2 linked regions of the Sagittula stellata E-37 genome follow. Each later gene encodes a partner of the first gene's protein in a complex. Links are inferred from orthologs where the notes say so. Each region holds a gene or a part of one and is shown on either strand. Other genes may lie near its edges.

Region 1 (15,919 bases):
CGGCACAGATGCCGTGCGCGCCGGTCTTGCCAGGATCGAGGAGGCGACACGCGCCGACAACACGCCCGACATTGCCGCGCGGGTCCCGTACTTCTGCGCGGGCTGTCCGCACAACTCGTCCACCAAGGTGCCGGAAGGGTCGCGCGCCTATGCGGGGATCGGCTGTCACTACATGGTGCAGTGGATGGACCGTTCGACGCTCGGTTTCACCCACATGGGGGCAGAGGGGGCCAACTGGATCGGCGAGGCGCCCTTTTCGAAGACCGGACATGTGTTCCAGAACCTTGGCGACGGTACCTACAACCACTCCGGTGTTCAGGCGATCCGCGCGGCTTTGGCCTCGGGCGTCAACATCACCTACAAGATCCTGTTCAACGATGCGGTTGCCATGACCGGCGGCCAGAAGAACGAGGGCGGCCTCACCCCCCAGCGCATCGCGGACGAGGTGCGCGCCATGGGGGTCGAACGCGTTGCCGTGGTCTACGACGAAAAGGAGGATGTGGCCTTCGGCGCGTTTCCGTCCGGCGTCACGATGCACGAACGCGCCGAGTTGTCGGAGGTGCAGAAGGGGCTAGCGAAGCACGAAGGCGTGTCGGTGCTCCTCTACATCCAGACCTGCGCCGCCGAAAAGCGCCGCCGCCGCAAGCGCGGCCAGTTCCCCGATCCGGACAAGCGGGTTTTTATCAACACCGATGTCTGCGAAGGCTGCGGGGATTGCGGCGTGCAGTCGAATTGCGTGGCCATCGTGCCGGAAGAGACGGAACTGGGCCGCAAGCGGGCCATCGACCAATCCGCCTGCAACAAGGATTTCTCCTGCCTGAAGGGATTCTGCCCATCTTTCGTGACATTGGAAGGCGCGGAAGTGAAGAAGGCTGAGGTCGCGAAGCTCGACCTCCCGGACATGCCTTTGCCGGACCTGCCGAAGATCGACGGCACGTTCAACGTGGTCGTCACCGGTGTCGGTGGCACAGGTGTCGTGACCATCGGTGCGGTTCTCGCGCAGGCGGCACAGATCGATGGCAAGGGCGCGGCGATGATGGAAATGGCGGGCCTCGCCCAGAAGGGCGGTGCCGTCCACATCCATCTGCGCATTGCCGAAAAACCCGACGATATCTCGGCCGTCCGGGTCGCGACCGGCGAGGCGGATGCCCTGATCGGCGGAGATCTGGTGGTCAGTGCCGGGGCCAAGACGTTGGGGCTTACAAAGACCGGGCGCACCGGCGGTGTCGTCAACAGCCACGAGTTCATCACTGGCGACTTTACCCGGAACACCGAGCTCGCCCTGCCGGTTGACGCGCTCAAGCTGGCGCTGGAGGCCCGGATCAAGGACAGGCTCGCGATGTTCGATGCCAGCGATCTTGCCAAGGCCACGCTGGGCGACTCGATCTTCTCGAACATGATGATCCTTGGGGCTGCCTGGCAGATGGGGTTGGTGCCGCTGTCGCATGACGCCATCGCCGCCGCGGTCGAGCTGAACGGGGCCGCCGTCCAGCGCAACCTGCGTGCTTTCGAGATTGGACGCTGGGCCATCCTGCACGCGGAAGAGGCCGCACGCCTTCTGCGACCGGTCGTGGTCGACAAGCCGAAGTCGCTGGACGAGCAGATCGCTTTCCGCGCCGATCACCTGACGAAATACCAGGACGAGGCGCTTGCCGACAAATACCGCGCGCGCCTGAAGGACATTGCCGACCCGCGGCTGAAGGAAGTGGTCGCGAAAGGATATCACAAGGTTCTGGCCTACAAGGACGAATATGAGGTCGCTCGCCTGCACCTCGAAACCCGCGACAAGGCGCGCCAGCAGTTCGGCGGCGTCTTCGAGATGACGTTCCACCTGTCCCCGCCGCTGGTGGCAAAGGAAGGGCCGGACGGGCGCCCGGAAAAGAAACCCTACGGCGAGAAGATGCTGAAGGTCTTCGGTGTGCTGGCCCGCATGAAGGGGCTGCGCGGCACGGTCTGGGACGTCTTCGGACGGTCGGAAGAACGCCGGATGGAGCGGGCGCTGATCGCACAATATGAGGCCGACATGAAGGAATGGCTGCCGAAGGCCCGGCCCGAGATCATGGACCCGTTGGTCGCGCTGGCGGAACTGCCGTTGCAGATCCGCGGGTTCGGCCCCGTCAAGATCGCGAACGAGGCGAAGGCCGCGAAGCGCCGTGAGGAATTGCTGGCGGTGCTGAAAGCCGGTGGCGCACCGGTCTCGCAAGCGGCAGAGTAAGCGCCTACGTCCTGCGTGCCGGCGTGGCGGGGGGCTCACCGACCGGGCCTATGGCCTTGCGGGCGAGCACAATGAAGGTCTCGCGCTCTGCCTCCGTCAGCCTGTGGAGCATCTCGTCCTGCAGCGCCGTCACGACGGGCAGGCTCGCCTCGAACAGAGTTCTGCCGTCATCGGTCGGTCGCACCTCGCGGGCGCGACGGTCGTGGCGGCTGACCTCGCGCCGGACAAGTCCTTTCTGTTCCAGCCTGTCGATCACGCCGCCTATGGTCGCGCGATCATAGGCGATAGCCGCCGCGACACTCGCCTGGTCGATGCCGGGCCGGTCGATGATCGCATCGAGGGCGGCAAACTGTACGGGTGTCAGATCGTACCCGGCATCCGCCATGTGCCGTGAAAACACCTGCGTTGAAATCTGGTTCAGCCGCCGAATCAGGTGGCCTGGCATGGCGTGCACTTTCATCTGGCGGTTCCTTCTTCGGCTGTAACTAAAGTCATTAATCACAATATGTTATTGAATTTGATTTGTATACTTACCTTTCTGCCGAAAAATGATATGTGTAGATATCAATTCGCGCCGGCACGGTGCGCGACACGAGGAGGAGCCCCCATGCAATTTTACCTCGACGGTTTTCGCGGCGGAGATCCGGACATCCGCAACGCCGCGCCCAATCGGCGGGACCGTGGGCCACATGCGCCGCTGCCCAGCGAGGTCGACGTACTGATCGCTGGCTGCGGTCCAGCGGGCCTTTGCCTTGCGGCGCAGCTTTCGCGGTTTCCGGAAATCGACGTGATGATCGTCGAGCGCAAACCGGGGCCGATCGAAAAAGGGCAGGCGGATGGCGTCAACACCCGCACGATGGAGATGTTCCAGGCCTTCGGTTTCGGCGAGAAAGTGAAGCGCGAAAGCCACTGGGTAAACCAGACGGCCTTCTGGTCGCCGGACCCCGCGAACCCTGCGCACATCCGCCGGATCGGCCGGGTGCAGGACGTGCCGGAGGACAGCTCCGAGATGCCGCACACGCTAATCAACCAGGCGCGCATCCACGAGCTTTTTCTCGACGTGATGCGCAATGCGCCGTCACGGCTGGAACCGGACTATGGCTGGTCGGTCGTGAATGTCGTCGTCGATCCCGCGACCGAGGACCATCCGGTCACGGTCACGCTTGAGAACACCGGCGTCAATCCCGGCGAGACGGTGACGATCCGCGCCAACTACGTGGTCGGCTGCGACGGCGCGCGGTCCAATGTGCGCAAGGCGATTGGCGGGCAGTTGCACGGCGACGCGGCGCATCAGGCCTGGGGGGTGATGGATATCCTCGCCAACACCGACTTCCCCGATGTCCGGCAGAAATGCCTCGTCGCCTCTCAGTCCGAGGGCAACATCCTGATCCTGCCGCGCGAAGGCGGCTACCTGTTTCGCATGTACGTCGAACTGGACAAGCTGAACCCGGATGAGCGTGTGTCCAGTCGCAAGTTCTCGGCCGATGACATGATTGCCGCCGCGAACCGCATCATGGCGCCCTATACCATCGACGTGAAACAGGTGGTCTGGTGGTCGATCTACGAGATCGGGCACCGTCTGACCGACCGGTTCGACGACGTGGGCCAGGACGACGCACGCAATCCCCGTGTGTTCACCGCCGGGGACGCCTGCCACACGCATAGTCCCAAAGCCGGGCAGGGGATGAATGTGTCGATGCAGGATACCTTCAACCTCGGCTGGAAGATGGCGCACGTTCTGACGGGCCGTGCCGACGCCAGCCTGCTGCGGACCTATTCCGCCGAACGCTGGGTCGAGGCGAAGCGCCTGATCGACACCGACCACCAGTGGGCGCGGATCATGTCCGCCCCGCCGGGCCAATCGGAACTCGACGGGTCGGGCATGCCGCGTTTCCAGAAGCAGTTCATCGAGAACCTGATGTTCACAGGCGGCCTTGCGGTGAAATACGACGCGTCGCGCCTGACCGCGAAACAGAGCCACCAACACCTCGCCATCGGACAAGAGATCGGGCGCCGGTTTCATTCCGCGCCGGTGGTGCGTGTGGCCGACGCGATGCAGATGCAACTCGGCCATGTCGCGGAGGCGGATGGACGCTGGCGCATCTATGCCTTCGGTGGGCAAGCGGACACTTCTGCACCCGGCTCCGCGATCCATCGGCTGGCGGAGTGGCTGGAGTCGGATCCAGCCTCGCCTGTGGTGCGATACACGCGGCCGGATGAAGATCCGGATGCGATCATCGACCTGCGCGCCGTGTTCCGGCAAACCTTCGAAGCTGTGGCGATGGAGGACATGCCGCCGCTCTTGAAGCCGATCAAAGGGCCGTTGGGACTGCAGGATAATGAGAAGGTTTTCTGCCTCGATCACAAGGGGATGGGCGACATCTACGACTTGCGCGGCATCGATCGGGAAAAGGGCTGCATGGTCGTCGTTCGGCCCGACCAGTACATCGCCCATGTCCTGCCGCTGGACGCTACGGCAGAGCTGGCGGCCTTCTTCGACGGAGTCCTGTTGCCGCAAAGGTAGGCGCGCGCGCCGGGGCAGCGTCATCAAAGCGCCAAAAGGGCGTTACATTTTCTGGCCAGAACGCGCGAACCGCAGTAAAGGCTGCGGCATCGGGAGCACGGGGAGGAGCCATGCCCGCCAGCTGCAGAGACGTGACGCGCGACATTTCCTATTCCTACTCGGCCAGGACCCGGAGCGGCCGCGCGATGATCCGCCTTATGGAGAACGCCACCGGGCGTCTTGGGCTGATCCGCCGGGCTGCCGGCTACGAAACGGAGGTGGGGCAGGGCCGCGACTTCTGGGAGGTCATGGTGACGCGCTATGGCCTCGGGCTGGAGGTCATCGGCGGATCGCTCGACAACCTCCCCAAGCACGGGCCGCTCGTGGTCACCGCCAACCATCCGTACGGGATCCTCGATGGTCTCATGCTGGGGCACATATTGTCGGTGGCGCGGGGCGACTTCCGCATCCTCGCCAACGGGGTTTTCCGCAAGGCGGCGGAACTGAACCGCGTCGTGCTGCCGATCTCCTTCGACGAGACCAGGGAATCCGTGCAAATGAACCTCGACACCCGGCGGGAGTGTCTGCGTTACCTCGACAGCGGGGGCTGCATCGGTATCTTCCCGGGTGGCACGGTGGCCACGGCGGAACGCCCGTTCGGACAACCGATGGACCCGGGCTGGCGTACCTTCACCGCAAAGATGATTGCCAAGTCCGGCGCGACGGTCGTACCGATTTACTTCGACGGGCATACATCGCGCCTGTTCCAGCTTGCCTCGCACCTGCACACGACCCTGCGCATGGGGCTGCTGATCAAGGAATTCCGGAAACGGGTGGACACGCCCGTGCGAGTCGCCATCGGTCAGCCAATCCCCGCGCACGAGATTGCCCTGCGTGCCAGAGACGCGCGCGCGATGATGGATTTCCTGCGGCAAAGCACCTATCAGTTGTCGCCGACACCGCTGAAATCCCTCGAATACGGATTCGAATTCGAGCAAAAGCACAAGATGCGGCGGCAGTGAAGTGACAGGCACACGGGGCAGGACATGGCGGTAGGTGTATTCGATTCGGGCCTTGGTGGCCTGACCGTATTGGATCGGGTTGTGAAACGGCTGCCGGACGTTCCGTTCGTCTATTTTGCCGACAGCGCCCACGCGCCCTACGGTGTGCGCGACGCCAACGACATCTACGATCTGACCACGCAGGCCGTATCCCGGTTGTGGGACGAAGGCTGTGATCTGGTCGTTCTTGCCTGCAACACCGCCAGCGCGGCGGCGCTCCGCCGGATGCAGGAATCCTGGGTCCCGCGCGACAAGCGCGTTTTGGGGGTCTTCGTGCCGCTGATCGAAGCGCTGACCGCGCGCCAGTGGGGCGACAACTCTCCTCCGCGCGAGGTGGGCATCCAGCACGTCGCCCTTTTTGCCACGCCCGCAACCGTGCGCAGCCGCGCGTTCCAGCGCGAACTGGCTTTCCGGGCAATCGGTGTCGACGTGGAGGCACAGGCCTGCGGCGGTCTGGTCGACGCGATCGAGGAAGGCGACATGATCCTCGCCGAGGCGCTGGTTCGCAGCCACGTGGACGCCCTGAAGCGCAAGATGCCGACACCCGAGGCGGCCATCCTGGGCTGTACGCATTACCCGCTTATGCAGGACATATTTCAGGATGCACTGGGTCCGGACGTGCATGTTTACAGCCAGGCGACCCTGGTGCCGGATTCTCTGGCCGACTACCTCGATCGGCATCCGGACATGTTGGGCCGTGGCACGACCAGCCGGTTCCTGACGACGGGCGATCCGGCGCGTGTCTCGCGCCATGCAACCCAGTTCATGAAGCGCCAGATCACCTTCGAAAAGGTCTGACCTGGGGCACCCTGATCGCGGTTCATGCGTCGGATAACGGCGGCCCGGCAGTCGGCGGGGGCGGAAACCTCAGGTTCAGATAGCCGCGAAGGTAGAACATGATCTCCTTCGTGGCGCCGCGCGGAAAACGCGCTTCGAGCGCGCGGCGCGTCAGGCTGAAATAGCAGGGCAGGTTCGATATCGTGCCGTCGAGCCGCCGGAACCCCATGGACCAGCCGTCGAAGCGCCGCAACTTGGCCGGTCCATAGTGCATGACCTTCATCTTGTAGTGCCGCGGGTCCCGATAAATCCGGTGCAGGGTGGGATCGAGGATGTCCCGAGGCCCTTCCAGCACTTCGAAGAAGTTGCGCGACTTGTATAACAGCAGTCCGCTCAGGCGTCTGGCGAGATTGGACTTCGCAGTCTCGACCATCAGGTGGTCCAGCGCGCTGTCGCTCAGCCGTGTGCGTGTATGGCTGATGCAGATCGCCCGGACCAGAGACGCCGAGTTCACCCCTTTCCCGGGCGATGCGGAAGCGGTGCTGCCGGACAGGTGGTCGAAATCGACGACCGCCATCCCGCAGTAGCCCTGACCCGTGGCAGCGCGGACGGGCCGTACGATGCCTGTAAATGCGTTCATCTTCCCCCTCCTTTCTGCACTGTGCCTTACGGCTGTCCGACGCCGGAGGAGGTCATGCCGCTGTCCGGGGCGATGCCCGCGATGCGGGCGGCTTCGAAGCAGAGGACATAGCCATCCTGCGAAGGACGCCTTGTCCGTGAGTATTTCAGTCAAATCTTAACGGGCCGCTTGATCGCGATGTATCGTCTGTCCCGACCCAAGGTTCCTGGCGGTTCGGCGGCTCAGGTCCGGGGATCCCTCGGGCCGACGTCTCCTTCCCACCATGCTTTCGTCAGGCCCTGGTAGATGGAGATCCGGCTGCCTTCGGGAAAGGCGCGGAGAATGTCCCGGCGGTAGGGCAGGCTCTTGCCTTCCCGGCCACGTTCATCGCGCCAGGCCAGGCGGTAGAGACGGCGGGAGTTCACGGTGATGTGGGTGCGCAGATGCTCGGTCACCACGGCCCTTTCACGCGCGCCGTAGCGGCGGGCGCGCAGGGCGGCGATGGCGCGACGGGCGGGAACCCAAAGCGCAGCAAGAAAGATTGTCCCAAAGACCAGTGCGATGCCCTGCGTCACGGCCGATGCGGTCCGGGTCTCGCCGCGCGACAACTCGATCGTGTCCGGCTCCGACGCGAGATACCACAGGGTTACCGGGGTGCCGATGGCACTCCGGTCATGGGTTGCCGCGTCAGTGTTCTGTTCGACCGTGAGTGGTGCGCTGCCGTCCGGTGTGAACCGGACCTTCACGAAGTAGGACCGCGTTTCGTCGCCGTCGCTGTCGTGGGACACACGGATGTCGCGGCCAAGCACGGTGCCCACTGTCTCTATCCCTTCGGCATCGAAACGCTCAGCCGTCCGGAGCGTGAAGTGGCTGACCAATGTCAGGATCAGCGTCACGACCAGCGGAATATAGGCAATCCAGCCGCCCATCCGGTGAAAGAGGCGGGAGAAGGAGACCGGTCTGGAAAGTGACGGTTCGGCTGGCATGGCGCAGAGAGTGCCGCGAGCTTGGGCCCGGATCAAGCGTAGGTCACTGGTCTGCGGTGTTTTTTTCTTGGTGCCGTGGCCGAGCGGTGGTGGGGCACGCGGCAGGGTCGGGATGGCTCCGGGAATGCGCGGCCGTGCTTTTACGGATCTCGCATGGGCCGTGCGCGCTAGGCAGTTGCGAGAGAGGCATTTTGGCGGTAATGCAAATCCCAAAGGAGATACTGCATGATCGGGACCCGCAACGATTTGCGACGATGACGTTCATGCCGCGCCGGGGCGCGGCACCTGCAGCCCATCCTTCGTTTTCATGAAAGGTGTCTCATGACCCAGTCCATCGCCATCATCGGCGCGTCCGGATACACCGGCGCGGAACTCATCCGGCTGATTGCCACCCACCCGTCGTTCGAGATCAAGGCGCTGGCCGCCAATTCCAAGGCCGGCCAGAGCATGGCACAGGTCTTTCCGCACCTGCGCCAACTCGACCTGCCGACGCTGGTGACGTGGGAGCAGATCGACTTTTCCGAGATTGACCTGTGTTTCTGCGCTCTGCCGCACAAGACAAGCCAGGAGGTTATCTCGAAACTGCCCAAGAGCTTGAAGATCGTCGACCTGTCGGCCGACTTCCGTCTGCGGGATCCGGCCGCCTACAAGACATGGTACGGCAACGATCATGCCGCCGTCGACATGCAGAAAGAAGCGGTCTACGGTCTGACCGAGTTCTACCGCGACGAGATCGCCGGAGCGCGGCTGGTGGCGGGCACCGGGTGCAACGCGGCGACCGGTCAGTACATCCTGCGGCCGCTGATCACCGCCGGTGTGATCGACCTTGACGACATCATCCTCGATCTGCAGTGCGGCGTATCCGGCGCGGGTAGGTCTTTGAAAGAGAACCTGCTGCACGCGGAACTCTCGGAAGGGACGAACGCCTATGCGGTCGGCAGCACCCACCGGCATCTCGGCGAATTCGACCAGGAGTTTTCCAAGCTTGCCGGGCGCGAGGTGAAGATCCAGTTCACACCGCACCTCGGGCCGTTCAACCGCGGCATCCTTGCCACCGGCTACGTGAAGGGCGAGGCGGAGGCGATCAACATGGCGCTTGAAGCCGCTTACGCCAACGAGCCGTTCGTGGAGGTGCTGCCCTTTGGCGAGACGCCTTCCACGCACCACGTCCGGGGATCGAACTTCGTCCACATAGGCGTGGTGGCGGACCGGCTGCCGGGACGGACCATCGTGGTCGCGGCGCTCGACAACCTGTGCAAGGGGTCGTCCGGGCAGGCCCTTCAGAACGCCAACCTGATGTTGGGTGTCGAGGAAACCGCAGGCCTCATGCTGGCGCCCTGCTTTCCGTAGGCGGGGTTTTCCGGATTGAGCGCGCCTGCGCGCGCTCTTTCTGCCGGGGGCAGGCCCCCGGACCCACGTCGGGGCGCTGCCCCGAACCCCGGGGTATTTGGGCCAAGATGAAGGGCCGGCGGCCGTATCTGGGGGCGATCGGGACGGGCAAATCGCCACAGGCCTCCCCGCGCTGCGGGGAATCGCATATATAGCGATGCACCGATCTTTGGGAGGACAGACATGGCGCTGAAGTCGCTGAAGAAGAAACGGCGGATCCAGGTTGTAGCACTGGCTGTGGTCGCGCTGATCGTCTCGACCGGACTGATCGGTTACGCGATGAAGGACGGTATCAATTTTTTCCGGTCTCCAAGCCAGGTGATGGAGGAGCCGCCGTCCCCGAACGAGGTCTTCCGGATCGGCGGGCTGGTTGAGGATGGGTCGCTGGAACGGGGTGTCGGCGAGACGATCCGGTTCCGGGTGACGGATGGCGGCGCGACGGTGCCGGTCGTCTTCACCGGCGTGCTGCCCGATCTCTTCGATGAGAACCAAGGCATGGTGGGCACCGGGCGTTACGTCAACGGCACCTTCGAAGCCTCTGAAATCCTTGCCAAACACGACGAGACCTACATGCCCAAGGAAGTTGTGGACGCGCTGAAGGCGCAAGGGGTCTACCAGGAGCCGGAGAGCTGATCTCACGCACGTTGTGCAGTGAACCGCGGAGCTGTCCGGCCAGCCAGGGGCTGTCGATGGATTGGGCGGCCTCGTTCGGACCGGCGCTCGACAGTGTTGTCAGTGCACTTTTGCCAGCGGCTTGCGGATAGGGGGCCCGGACCCCGGGGTGGTATGCTCGTCTTGGATCGTTGAGGCTTGCGGCTTGTCCTTTCGGACCGCCGTGCCCGAGGGCGGCGGGCTCCACGGACTGGCGGGGAGGACGAGTGCGACGCGCAGCCCGCCCAGCGGTGCGCGGTTGATCTGTATCAGCCCACCCGATTGGCGCGCGAAACCGGACACGGCGGACAGTCCGAGGCCGGACGCCTCGCTTTTGGCCTTGGTGGTGTAGAACGGCTCCGTCAGCATGGCGAGCGCCTCACGCGGGACGCCGGGGCCGTTGTCCTCGACGAAGAACACCGTGTAGGGAGGCGGGCATTCGGTCTTTTGCGCAGGGTCCGGCAGCGTGTCCTGGGTCTCCACCCAGATCCGGATATCGCCCTTTCCCAGCAAGGCATCCTGCGCGTTGAGGCACAGTTGCACGAGGCAGGTTTCCAGCATGTCTGCGTCGACATAGGCGGTCAGCGGCTCGGCGGGCGGCGCCAGCGTGATCTGCATGCCCGGATCGAGAAGGTCGCTTAGCAGGTCCTCAAGCCGGTCGAGGAAACCGCCAACGGACAGGGCCATGGGGGTGAGCCTGGTGCGGCCCGAGGCCGCGAGCAATTGCTGGACCGTCAGAGCCGCCCTGCGTGCCGCCTTTCGGCTGAGGTCGAGTGCGGCCATGCGATCCTCGGGCGTGTCGAGGAGTTCGAACAATTCGAGGTGGCCGAGGATCACGGTGAGCTGATTGTTGAAGTCGTGCGCCACGCCACCGACGAACTGGTTCAGTGCGCGGGCCTTCTGGGCATTCGCGTATTTCTGTTGCGCCTCGCGAAATTGCGTCTGTCGACGCGCATCGGTCAATAACGAGACGATCACATAGGTCGTCAGGGCGGCGTCGGCCACGATGACAAGCGCACCCTCCTGCCAGCTGCGGGTCATGGGCAGGACGATGGCGGCTGCGGCCCCGAATATGGTGAGCAGAAGGCATACATCGACCGCGATGATCGCGAAATCCCGCTGGCGCCTGTGCAGCAGATAGATGGTGTAGCCTGTCAGGGTTGCTGCGGCGGCGAAGTCCATGCCCGTGCCGGGTGAAGAGGCGAGAATCCAGATCGGGAGCGAGAGGAAGATCAGGCCGGAGGCGGCATAGGCCGCCAGGACAATCGCGATATCGAAGACCGGCGTGCGCATGTGTCGCCGCGCAAGCAGCGCCATGATCGTCAGTTCGGAACCGGTGTGAGCAAGGAACCAGAAGATGACGAGGTGGTCTGGCCGGGCGATGTAGTACGCAGTGGCGCCGATGCCGACGAGCAGGATGCGCAGCAGGGTGTCGGACCGCGACCGGTGCTCAGCACGGCGGATTTCCTCCAGTCGTTCCTTGTATGCCGCGGAAGACATAACGTTCACCCTGCGCTTCCCGATCACCGGCGGCGGCCGGAAATCGGGTTCGATGATAGGGGGATGGACACGATCGCTCTATGGACGTCGGGGCCGTATTGCCCGGAGGCGTGGTCTCATCCGTATAGGGCTGGCACGTGTCAGTTGCGCCAGCCCGCTGGTGTCATCTCAGGATGGAGCGACCGGCGTAAATCGCGGTGTCTTCCAGCATTTCCTCGATCCGGATGAGCTGGTTGTATTTCGCCAGCCGGTCGGACCGCGCCAGGCTGCCGGTCTTGATCTGGCCGCAGTTCGTGGCGACGGCAAGGTCGGCGATGGTGGCATCCTCGGTTTCGCCGGAGCGGTGCGACATGACGTTGGTCATGCGCGCGCGGTGCGCCATCTCGACCGCCTGGAGCGTTTCGGTCAGAGTACCGATCTGGTTGACCTTCACCAGCATGGAGTTGGCGCAGCCCTTCTCGATGCCCATCGAAAGGCGCTTGGGGTTGGTGACGAACAGGTCGTCGCCCACAAGCTGACAACGGTTGCCCAGAACGTCCGTCAGCATCTTCCAGCCATCCCAGTCGTCCTCGGCGCAACCGTCCTCGATCGAGATGATCGGGTAGTCGTTCACCAGCGCCTCAAGGTACTTCACGTTGTCTTCTGGCGACAGCGACAGGCCTTCGCCCTTCATCTCGTACTTGCCGTCCTTGAAGTACTCGGTCGAGGCGGCGTCGAGCGCGAGGTAGATGTCTTCGCCAGGCTTGTAGCCTGCCTTCTCGATGGACTTCAGGATGAAGTCGAGCGCGTCGCGCGTTCCCTTCAGTTCCGGTGCGAACCCGCCTTCGTCGCCCAGACCGGTCGACATGCCCGCTGCCGAAAGCTCCTTCTTCAGGGTGTGGAAGACCTCGGAGCCCATGCGCACCGCCTCGGCGATGTTCTCCGCCGCGACCGGCATGATCATGAACTCCTGAATGTCGATCGGGTTGTCCGCGTGTTCGCCGCCGTTGATGATGTTCATCATCGGGACAGGCAGGGTGCGGGCGGATGTGCCGCCCACGTAGCGGAACAGCGGCTGGCCGGCAAAGTCGGCTGCGGCCTTGGCACAGGCCAGCGACACGCCGAGGATCGCGTTGGCGCCCAGGCGGCCCTTGTTGTCGGTGCCGTCGAGTTCGATCATCGTGAGGTCGATGGCCACCTGTTCGGTCGCGTCGAAGCCGACGATGTTCTCGGCAATCTCGCCGTTAACACTTGCCACGGCATCCCGGACGCCCTTGCCCATGTAGCGCGACTTGTCGCCGTCGCGCTTTTCGACGGCTTCGTGCACGCCGGTCGATGCGCCGGAGGGCACGGCGGCCCGGCCCATGGTGCCGTCTTCGAGGAGGACGTCGACCTCGACGGTCGGGTTGCCGCGGCTGTCGAGGATTTCGCGGGCGTGGATGTCGATGATGGTGCTCATGGCTGTCTCCGGAGCTGGGCGTCTGTCCGGAGGTTTATCAGGCCGCGAGTGAAAGTAAACGGTGGCGTTATCGCTAACACGCCTTCCGGCGCGAGGGTTGCGCTAACGCCTGCGCTGCGGGTGCGACTGTACGGGCCAGCGCACGTTCCCGGAGGAAGGTATACAGTCCCGCGGCGAAGATGATCCCGGCGCCGACGTATGTCATCATATCGGGACGGTCGCCAAAGATCAGAATGCCGAGCGCCGGGGTGAACAGCAGGCGCGTGTAGCGGAATGGGGCGACGATGGAGGCCGGTGCCATGCGCATCGCCGTCGTGATGGCAAGATAGCCCAGCGTGGTGACGAAAATGGTCCCCAGAATGAACCACAAGGTCAGTGCGGAATAGTCCGACGACCGTTCCGCAAAGCTCCAAAGAAGGATGCCGGCAGGGATGGTCACGGCGAACCCCCATGTGGAAATCGCCAGCGCCGGGATGTGGGGCGGCGACAAACGGGTGACGAGGTCGCGACCCGAAAGGCCCGCAATGCCCATCACGGCAAACAGCTCGTACCCGGTGAAGCTGGCGGACCATGGGCGGATCACCAGCAGCATGCCGAAGATGCCGATGGCGACAGCGAACCAACGGCGCGGCCCGATCTCTTCCTTCAGGAAGATCGCGGCACCGATTGTGACCACCAACGGGCCGGTCTGCATGATCGCCGCGAAGACCGGAAGAGAGACATGGGCGATCCCGTTGACAAGCCCGATGGCGCCGATGATCTCGAACCCGTTGCGGAGCAGGATCATAGGATGCAGCGCGTCCTTCGTCAGGATCTTCACACGCATTGCCAGGGCCAACGCGATGAAGAACGCGGTGCCGCCGATCGAGACAAGCGTCATCACCTCGCCGATGGGAGCGCGCTGGGTGGAAAGCTTGTAAAAGGCGTCGGACCCGGACAGCAGGGCCATGGACAGGATCATCAGGAGAATGGCGCGCAGGGTCATGCCGGTCTTGTGATCCCAATTGCAGGATTCGGCAAGATATGTGCCGAGCGCACATTTCTGCGCATGTCAGGCAACGACCGCCGCGAGGGCATACGCTGCCTGCCAACAGTTCAGTTCGTGGCGGTCTGCAGCTCGTGCAGGTGGGCCGCGCAACCCCGCAGCGCCGCGTAGTCGTCCGTCACGAGGTGCACGGGGAACTGCTCCATGAAGGCAGCGAAGCGGCCCTTGTCACGAAACGCCTCCGCAAAGCCCAGCTCCATCAGGTGGGGCCCGAGGTGGCGAGTGACACCGCCCACAAGGAAGACGCCGCCAAAGGGCAGGGTGGTCAGGGCAAGGTCGCCCGCATACCGTCCGAGGTAGCGCACGAATAGCTTTGCCGCCTTGCGGGCGCGGTCTTCGCCTGCCGCGTAGGCCTCCATCACCGTTGCGGCTTCGCGACGGTTAGCGCCGTCCCCGATGAACTCGTCGAGGTTCTCTAGCCCGCGGCCTGACAGGATCTCTTCCATGCCGGAGGACGGAATGCGCGCGTTCATCCAGTCGACCAGCCGCAGCTCCTCCGTATCGCGCGCTTGAAGCGCGATGTGCCCGGCCTCTGCCGCAGGGACCAGCGTCAGCGTGCCGGAAGTGTGCACCGGGACGGCGTTCAGCCCGGTCCCGACGTTGACCACCAGCCGCACATCGCTGGGCGCGGGCTGACCCGGCATCAGCGTCAGGAGGCTGTCTGCATCGAGATGGGGGACGGAGTGCCCCTGCGCCTGCAGGTCGTTCAACACCACCACGCGAGCGCCACCAGTGCGGGCCGACAGCGCGCGCGCGTCGATGGTCCAGTCGAGATTGGTGAGTGTGCCCACGCCGTCCTTCACCGGTCCGGCCATGTCTACGCAGATCGCGCCGACGAGCGGATGGGCGGAGAGGTATGCGTCGAGGATCGGCTCAAGGCCGGGGTGTTCGGCGTTGCGATAGCGTTGGATGGTGTCGGTCAGCACCTCGCCATCGTCACACAGCGCGACGCGCGTGTTCGTGCCGCCGATATCGACGGTGACGGAAACGGGAGTGATCATGGCTGATCCCTTCAGCTTTGCAGCGCGGACTTCAATTCGTGGTATGAGGACTTTGCCGTTCTTTCAAGCGTTCCGAAGTCGACGTGCACCAACCCGAACCGCTTTTCATACCCCAGCGCCCACTCGTAGTTGTCGAGCAGCGACCATATGAAATAACCCGATACCGGCACACCAGCGGCAATCGCCCGTTGAACCGCGTCGAGATGGTCTTCGAGGAAGGCGGTTCGCGACGGATCCTGCACGGCGCCATCGACCAGCACGTCCGGTGACGCCATGCCGTTCTCGGTGACATAAAGCGGCAGGTCGCCGGTGTACTCGCGGGCGGTGCGCGTGAGAAAATCCTCCAGCCCCTGCGGATAGATTTCCCAGTCCATGAAGGTCTTCGGCAGCGGGCCTTCGACCTCTTTAAGCGAGGGGAAGGGGGTGGCGTCCGGCGCGATCAGCTTGCGCGTGTAGTAGTTCAGGCCACACCAGTCGAGCGGTTCCTGGATCGTCGGGAAATCGTCCTGCCAGCCCGCGGGCAGATGCGGCTCCAGCCCGTCGAGCGCGGCCTGCGGGTAGGCGCCTTTGAACACGCCGCCCAGAAACCAGCGGTTGTAGATCGCGTCGTACCGCGCGGCGGCCGCTTGGGCCTCGGGTGTGCCGTCCGCAGGCGTGGCCCATTCGAGGTTGAAGACGCCGCCGAGGTTCGACATGCCAAGGCCCCGCATCGTCTGGATGGCGGTGCCATGGGC
Region 2 (7,480 bases), 860 kb from region 1 along the record:
GGCGAGCAGGTGGAACTGCTGCTTTATCACCCGTCCCTGATCCCGGCGGACGGCAGCGCACCGGTGGCGGACCTGCGCGACAGCGACGAGGGCGCGGTCCTGTCGGTCAACGGCCACGACGCGGCGGTCTTTGCCGATGCGCTTGCACGGGACCTGAACGGGCATGTGCGCGTGGTCAGTCGCGTCTGAGGCAGACGGATGAGCCAAAGGACAGAAACCGGCTGGGCCACGGGTGCCCGGCCGGTTTTCCTTTGGGCAGAGCTTGCGCAGGGTGAGCGGCAACCCCACCGGTTGCCCTGACGGCCCCGGCCAACTGGCGTCCCGCCCACAGCGAACACCGCCCTCCCGGCGCGGTCAGCGTCGTGCAAGCTGACCGAGAAGCCAGGCGTCCACCGGAACGACGATGGCCTCTTCCTCGACCACTGCGGCGATGACGGCGACGAGCCGTCGGCTGCGCCCTTCGCCGAGTAAGACCGGCCCGCCGGACTGGCCCGGCTCCACCCGGCAACGGATGCGCCAGAGCGGGCCTTTCTCCTCACCGTAACACAATGGCGTGATCGTGAGCTGGTGCGGTGCCGAACGGCGGTATCCCATCAGGGTCAGCGGCCCCGGTGGCACGCCAAGCCCCACGGGCAGCGGGCTTGGGTCCAGCGCCAAATCGAGCGTCACCAGCGCGATGTCATGCGCGATGTCGAAGCGGCCTTCGCTGTAGGCTTTCGGATGCACGGTCACGGCCTTGATTCGCGCGGCACCCGTGTGGTGCTTTCCGTCCCAGCCCGCGACGAAGGTCATGTCCCCGACCCGCTTGAGATATCCGTCGGTGGGCGTTGTGACGCAATGGGCGGCGGTCAGCGCAACATCGGGGGCCACGAGCGTCGCGGTACACATCTCGCGGTGACGGTAGCCGGCAAGGTTCAGGCGACCGACCGCATTCTCGGCAAGGGCCGTGGCAGGTGGCAGGGCGGCGGCGACAGTCAGGAGCAAAACCCGTAACATGGCCGCAGCATAGCGCGTGACGGGCCTGCGCGACCATCTGCCAGCCTGCCGCGCACCTTGCATCCGGGCGCAGGTCCGCATAGGTAACGCCCAATTTCGCGGGGGATGCCCCGCCGATCCGACACAGAGATCCAGCAGGGAGCATCCAATGGACCAGAACGCCCTTTCCTCTTTCGTGATGATGGGTTTGATCTTCGCGATCATGTATTTCCTCCTCATCCGTCCGCAGCAGAAGAAGGTGAAGGAGCACAAGGCGATGATCGAGGCGGTCCGCCGCAACGACATCATCGTCACCCAGGGCGGGATCATCGCCAAGGTCGTCAAGGTGAAGGACGATGCCGAGCTCGAAGTGGAAATCGCCGATGGCGTGAAGGTGCGGATCATGCGGTCCACCATCGCGGCGGTGAAATCCAAGACCGAACCCGCAGAGGCCTGAGACCCACATGCTGCAGATCGATGCCTGGAAGCGTTGGCTGATCTGGCTCACCGTCGTGGTGGGTCTGCTTCTTGCCTTGCCGAACCTGTTCTATGGACGGGTCGAGATCCACAACGACGCGGTCAAGGCCATCGAGGCAGGTGACGATACGTCGGAGAACCGCGCGGCAGAGGCCGAGTGGCCGTCTTTCCTGCCGTCCGGGCTGGTGAACCTCGGGCTCGATCTGCGCGGCGGTGCGCACCTGCTGGCGCGGGTGCAGACCGCGGACGTCTACAAGGCCCGGATGGAGTCGCTCTGGCCGGAAGTGCGGGACCTGCTGCGCGACGAGCGCGACACGGTGGGCACGATCCGCTGGAATTCCGAAGCCGTCGACCGCGGCGAACTGCGGGTCAGGCTTTCGAAACCCGAAGGCATGCAGCGCGCCATCGAGGTGGTGCGCGGGCTGGCGCAGCCGGTGGTCACGCTGACCGGCGCGGGCGCGTCGGATATCTTGGTGCGCGGTGAGGGCGACGAACTTGTCGTGACGCTGTCGGAGGCAGAGAAGCAGGCGACCGACGACCGCACGCTGCAGCAATCGCTCGAAATCATCCGGCGCCGCATCGACGAGGTCGGCACCCGCGAACCGACGATCCAGCGGCAGGGCGCGGACCGCATCCTGATCCAGGTGCCGGGCATCGGCTCGGCCGCAGAGCTGAAGGCGATCATCGGCACCACGGCGCAATTGACTTTCCAGCCCGTCGTCGGCCGGACCACCAACGAAAACGACGCGCCCGGACCGGGGAACGAGCTGCTTCCGTCACTGGACGAGAAGGGCCTTTATTACGTGTTGGAACAGACCCCGGTCGTGACCGGCGAGGAGCTGACGAACGCGCAGCCGACCTTCGACCAGAACGGGCGCCCGGCGGTGAGCTTCAACTTCAACCCGTCGGGGGCGCGCAAGTTCGGCGACTACACGGCCGCGAACATCGGCTCGCCCTTCGCCATCGTGCTGGACGACGAGGTGATTTCCGCCCCCGTGATCCAGAGCCACATCGGCGGCGGCGCGGGTATCATCACGGGCAACTTCACGGTCGAGGAATCGACCAACCTTGCCGTGCTGCTGCGCGCGGGCGCTCTGCCGGCAGGACTGGAGTTCCTGGAGGAACGGACCATCGGGCCGGAACTGGGGCAGGACAGCATCGAGGCCGGCAAGCTGGCGACCGGTGTGGCCTTTGTCGCGGTGCTGGGCTTCATGGTGGCCAGCTACGGGCTGTTCGGCGTCTTTGCCAATATCGCGCTGATCCTGAACGTCGCGCTGATGTTCGGCCTGCTGAGCCTGATCGGGGCGACGCTGACGCTTCCCGGGATCGCCGGGATCGTACTGACGGTCGGCATGGCGGTGGACGCCAACGTGCTGATCTTCGAGCGCATACGCGAAGAGCTGAAGACGGCACGCGGTCCGGCGCGGGCGATCGAACTGGGCTATGAAAAGGCGCTGAGCGCCATCGTCGACGCCAACATCACAACCTTCATCACCGCCGTGATCCTCTACGTCATGGGCTCCGGCCCGGTACGGGGCTTCGCGGTCACGCTGGGCTTCGGGATCATTACCTCGGTCTTCACCGCGATCTTCGTGACGCGGCTGTTGATCGTGACGTGGTTCGAACGCCGCCGCCCCAAGACCATCGAAGTTTGAGAGAGAGCCTTACATGCGACTGAGACTGGTCAAGGACGATCTGAACTGGGACTTCTTCTCGAGATCCAAGCTGTGGCTCGGCATCTCGGGGTTGATGGTGGTCATCGCGCTGGCAAGCTTTTTCATCCAGGGGCTGAACTACGGTATCGATTTCCGCGGCGGCACGACGATCCGGACCGAAAGCGCGGAGCCGGTCGACGTAGGCGCCTACCGTGATGCGCTCGCGTCGCTCGGACTGGGCGACATTGTGATCTCGGAGGTGTTCGACCCGAACTTCCGGGACGACCAGAACGTCGCGATGGTGCGCATCGGCGCGCAGGACGGCGAGGAAGCGGTCAGCACCGAGGTCATCGATTCGGCCGAGGCCGCCCTGAAGGAGGTCGCCCCGGACATCCGTTTTACCTCGGTTGAATCGGTGGGTCCGAAGGTTTCGCAAGAGCTTATCCAAACCGCCGTTCTGGCGGTGGGCCTCGCGATTGCGGCGGTGCTGGTCTACATCTGGCTGAGGTTCGAGTGGCAATTCGCGCTGGGGGCGGTGATCGCACTGATCCACGACGTGGCACTGACCATCGGTATTTTCAGCGAATTGCAGATCCGCTTCGACCTGGCGATCATCGCGGCGTTGCTGACCATCGTCGGCTATTCGCTGAACGACACGGTCGTGGTTTTCGACCGGGTGCGCGAGAACCTGATCAAGTACAAGTCCAAGGACCTCAAGGAGGTCCTGAACATGTCCATCAACGAGACCATGAGCCGTACGATCATGACCTCGCTGACCACGCTTCTGGCGCTGATCGCGCTTCTGGTGCTGGGCGGCGACGTGATCCGTGGCTTCGTCTTCGCCATGACGTGGGGCGTGATCGTCGGCACCTATTCGTCGATCTTCGTCGCCTCGGCCTTCCTGCTGCGGCTCGGGGTGAAGCGCGACTGGTCGAAACCCGCGGACACGCCGGGCACGCAGTTCGGTGACATCGACGCCTGAACGACGGAGGCCATATGCGCCTGAACGAGATCATCTATACCGACGCCCGGCCCGTGGACGGTTATGGACCGGGCTTCTTCCGTGTCGGCGGCGAGGTGCATGAAGGTGCGCTGCTGCTGTGGGACAAGGGAAAGGCCGGTTGGGGCGGTTTCGAGGATGACGGCAGCCTGCTGAGCTTCGTCGATCTGGTGGATGTGATCCTCGTCGGCACCGGGGCGGAGATCTCCTTCCTGCCGAAAGAGCTGCGCGAACGGTTGGAGGCCGAGGGGCTGGGGGTCGAGGTGATGAGTTCACCTTCGGCCTGCCGGACCTACAACGTGCTGATCAGCGAAGGGCGCCGCGTCGCGCTGGCGGTGCTGCCGGTCTGAGGCGGAGGGCGCTTTCTCATGATAATTCAGGGCCTTCGGTGACGGCGTTGCGGGTATCCGGGCTGGGGGTCGCACGTGGCGGCGTACCGGTGCTCGAAGGGCTGACCTTCGAGGTCGGCCCCGGCAAGGCGCTCGTCCTGCGCGGCCCGAACGGCTCCGGCAAGACGACGTTGCTACGCACCATCGCCGGTTTGCAGCCGCCGCTGGAGGGGGAGATCGCGGGCGCCGGTGAACGCATCGCTTACGCCGCCCATTCCGACGGTCTGAAGTCCATGTTGACGGTCACCGAGAACCTGAGGTTCTGGGCGCAAGTTTTTGGCACCGAAGACATTTCCCGCGCGATCAACGCTTTCGACCTGATCCCCTTGCGGGACCGGCTGGCTGGCAGTCTGAGCGCCGGGCAAAAACGCCGTCTTGGGCTGGCGCGGTTGATGGTGACGGGGCGGCCGGTCTGGGTGCTGGACGAGCCGACGGTGTCGCTGGACGCCGCCTCCGTCGCGCTGTTTGCCGATGCGGTGCGCGCGCACCTCGCGGGCGGTGGCTCGGCACTGATGGCCACGCATATCGACCTCGGGCTGAAAACAGACGTTCTGGACGTGACGCCCTTCAAGGCGAAGCCGCGTGTCGCCGCCGAAGACGAGGCCTTCCTGTGATTGCGCTTTTGGTCAGGGACCTGCGGCTGGCGGTGCGGGCAGGTGGGGGGTTTGGCCTCGGCCTCGCGTTTTTCCTGATCGTCACGGTGCTGGTGCCCTTTGGCGTGGGGCCGGAGACGGGCCTCCTGTCGAAAATCGCGCCGGGTGTCCTTTGGATCGGCGCGCTTCTGGCCTGCCTCCTGTCGCTGGACCGCATCCTCGCGCTCGACTGGGAGGACGGATCGCTCGACCTGCTGGCCACGGCCCCCTTGCCGATGGAGGGCATCGTCAGCGTGAAAGCGCTGGCGCACTGGATCACCACAGGCTTGCCGCTGGTGGTTGCTGCGCCCGTGCTGGGCGTGCTGCTGAGCCTGCCTGCCGGGGGCTATCTGTGGGTCTTTGTCAGCCTCGCGCTGGGGACGCCGGCGCTGTCGGTCATCGGGACATTCGGCGCGTCTCTGACCGTCGGGCTGAAGCGGGGCGGGCTGCTGATGTCGCTGCTGGTTCTGCCGCTGTACGTGCCGACGCTGATCTTCGGCGCAGAAGTGGCGCGGCGCGGCGCCGAGGGCCTGCCGGTGGCGACGCCGCTGGCGATGCTGGCCGGGATCAGCTTCGGTGTCGTCGCGCTATTGCCGTTTGCCAGCGCCGCCGTGCTGCGGATCAACCTCAGGTGAGGCAAGGGGCTGGGCGCCCGGGGACATATTGCCTCGGGCCGATATTTGGGGTGTATGGAATTCGGGGGCGAAGGTAGGGAGAGCCATGGCGTCGATCTGGGAATATGCCAATCCGGTCAAGTTCATCCGGACCACGGACCGGGTGTTGCCGTGGCTGTCGGCGGCGGCTGTCATCGCGTTGGTGGTCGGGCTCTTCTGGGGCTTCTTCCTGACGCCCGACGACTACCGCCAAGGAGCGACGGTCAAGATCATCTACCTGCACGTTCCCGCCGCTCTGATCGCGATCAATGCCTGGCTCATGATGCTGGTCGCCTCGCTGATCTGGATCGTACGCCGCCACCACGTGAGCGCGCTGGCGGCCCGGGCGGCGGCGCCGGTCGGGGCGGTGATGACGGTGATCGCACTGGCCACCGGCGCGATCTGGGGGCAGCCGATGTGGGGGACTTGGTGGGCGTGGGATCCGCGTCTGACGTCCTTCCTGATCCTGTTCCTCTTCTATCTCGGGTACATGGCTCTTTGGGAAGCGATCGAGAACGATGACTCGGCGGCGGACCTGACGTCGATCCTGTGCCTCGTGGGGTCGGTCTTTGCGATCCTCAGCCGCTACGCAGTCAACTTCTGGAACCAGGGCCTGCATCAGGGCGCGTCGGTCATGCGGGCAGGTGCGTTGGCCGGCGACACGGAAGAACGCGTCTCCAACGTCTATGCCGTGCCGCTGTTCGTCTGCATGGCGGGGTTCGTCCTTCTGTTCATCGCACTGGTCTTCCTGCGCACCCAGACAGAGATCCGGGCCCGGCGGACAAGGGCGCTCATGGCGCGGGAGAGGGTGGCATGATCCCGGAACTGGGTAAGTTCGCGGGGCCGGTGCTGGCCTCTTACGGGGTGTCGCTTGCATTGCTGGCGCTGCTGATCGTCGCGTCCGTCCGGCGGTCGCGGCGCGTGAAGCGCGAACTGGAACAGGTGGAGGACCGCAAGGATGTCTAAGGTGTCGCCGCTGATGATCCTGCCGCCGGTGATCTTCGCCGCCTTCGGGGTGATGGCCTACCTCGGGCTGAAGAACAGCGACGAAACGCACCGCCTGGAATCGGTCTTCGAGGGCAAGCCGGTCCCGGCAATGACGGATGTTGCGCTGGAGGGCCATCCGGGTATCACGCCGGAGATGCTGGCCCGGGGCGAGGTCGTGCTGGTGAACTTCTGGGCCTCCTGGTGCCCGCCGTGCCGCGCCGAGCATCCGCAGCTTCTGGCGCTGCAGGCTGATGGCTTGCCGATCCTTGGCGTGAATTTCAAGGATCAGGCCAAGAATGCGGTGTCTTATCTGGAGGACGAGGGCAGCCCGTTCGAAGCGGTCGCCTTCGACCCGAACGGCCGCACGGCGATCGACTGGGGGGTGACCGCACCGCCGGAGACCTTCATCGTCGACGGCGACGGCACGGTCTTGTTCAAGTTCGTGGGGCCTCTGGTCGGATCGGACTACGAGCAGCGGTTCGTGCCGGAGCTGGAGAAGGCGTTGGCCGACTGACAATTGCCCGGCGCAGGTGCGCGCGTGCAGGTCGGATGCCTCCGGCGGAGGTATTTTTTGCCAAGATGAAGGGCAGCGCCGTCAGAGTTCGCAGACGGTGGCCTGCTGATGGGTGTCGCACGGGGCCTTGTTGTCCTGTGTGCCTGCGTAAGCGCCGATCACGGCGAGCAGGAGCAATGCACCTGCCTGCAGAAGGGT

Evidence for each region.
Region 2: the proteins of ccmE (region 1) and ccmB are in contact, whole or in part, in a solved structure (PDB 8CE8), measured with the Escherichia coli proteins. The link is inferred for Sagittula stellata E-37 from one-to-one orthologs.

What each region holds. Positions count from the first base shown.
Region 1 is NZ_CP155729.1:2,859,837-2,875,755, reverse strand. What follows is about bases 8,508-11,458. They hold ccmE (cytochrome c maturation protein CcmE), read left to right. Parts: upstream 8,508-9,733; coding sequence 9,734-10,183; downstream 10,184-11,458. Other genes in these bases: ABFK29_RS13560 (ATP-binding protein), read right to left, coding at 10,283-11,458; argC (N-acetyl-gamma-glutamyl-phosphate reductase), read left to right, coding at 8,508-9,511. Also shown: ABFK29_RS13605 (indolepyruvate ferredoxin oxidoreductase family protein), read left to right, coding at 1-2,215; ABFK29_RS13600 (MarR family winged helix-turn-helix transcriptional regulator), read right to left, coding at 2,220-2,675; ABFK29_RS13595 (FAD-dependent monooxygenase), read left to right, coding at 2,823-4,739; ABFK29_RS13590 (lysophospholipid acyltransferase family protein), read left to right, coding at 4,850-5,740; ABFK29_RS13585 (glutamate racemase), read left to right, coding at 5,765-6,577; ABFK29_RS13580 (BLUF domain-containing protein), read right to left, coding at 6,600-7,196; ABFK29_RS13575 (DUF3592 domain-containing protein), read right to left, coding at 7,418-8,161; more of argC, read left to right, coding at 8,483-8,507; more of ABFK29_RS13560, read right to left, coding at 11,459-11,701; eno (phosphopyruvate hydratase), read right to left, coding at 11,865-13,139; ABFK29_RS13550 (DMT family transporter), read right to left, coding at 13,213-14,124; ABFK29_RS13545 (ROK family protein), read right to left, coding at 14,235-15,185; ABFK29_RS13540 (GH1 family beta-glucosidase), read right to left, coding at 15,197-15,919. UniProt on the Escherichia coli protein: Heme chaperone required for the biogenesis of c-type cytochromes. Transiently binds heme delivered by CcmC and transfers the heme to apo-cytochromes in a process facilitated by CcmF and CcmH.
Region 2 is NZ_CP155729.1:2,000,559-2,008,038, forward strand. The notes cover bases 4,014-6,934. They hold ccmB (heme exporter protein CcmB), read left to right. Parts: upstream 4,014-5,106; coding sequence 5,107-5,763; downstream 5,764-6,934. Other genes in these bases: secF (protein translocase subunit SecF), read left to right, coding at 4,014-4,089; ABFK29_RS09485 (Mth938-like domain-containing protein), read left to right, coding at 4,104-4,457; ccmA (heme ABC exporter ATP-binding protein CcmA), read left to right, coding at 4,505-5,110; ABFK29_RS09500 (heme ABC transporter permease), read left to right, coding at 5,849-6,598; ccmD (heme exporter protein CcmD), read left to right, coding at 6,595-6,747. In the rest of the region: ABFK29_RS09460 (calcium-binding protein), read left to right, coding at 1-189; ABFK29_RS09465 (trypsin-like serine peptidase), read right to left, coding at 355-996; preprotein translocase subunit YajC, read left to right, coding at 1,145-1,432; protein translocase subunit SecD, read left to right, coding at 1,440-3,107; more of secF, read left to right, coding at 3,121-4,013; more of ABFK29_RS09510, read left to right, coding at 6,935-7,282; ABFK29_RS09515 (hypothetical protein), read right to left, coding at 7,364-7,480. UniProt on the Escherichia coli protein: Required for the export of heme to the periplasm for the biogenesis of c-type cytochromes.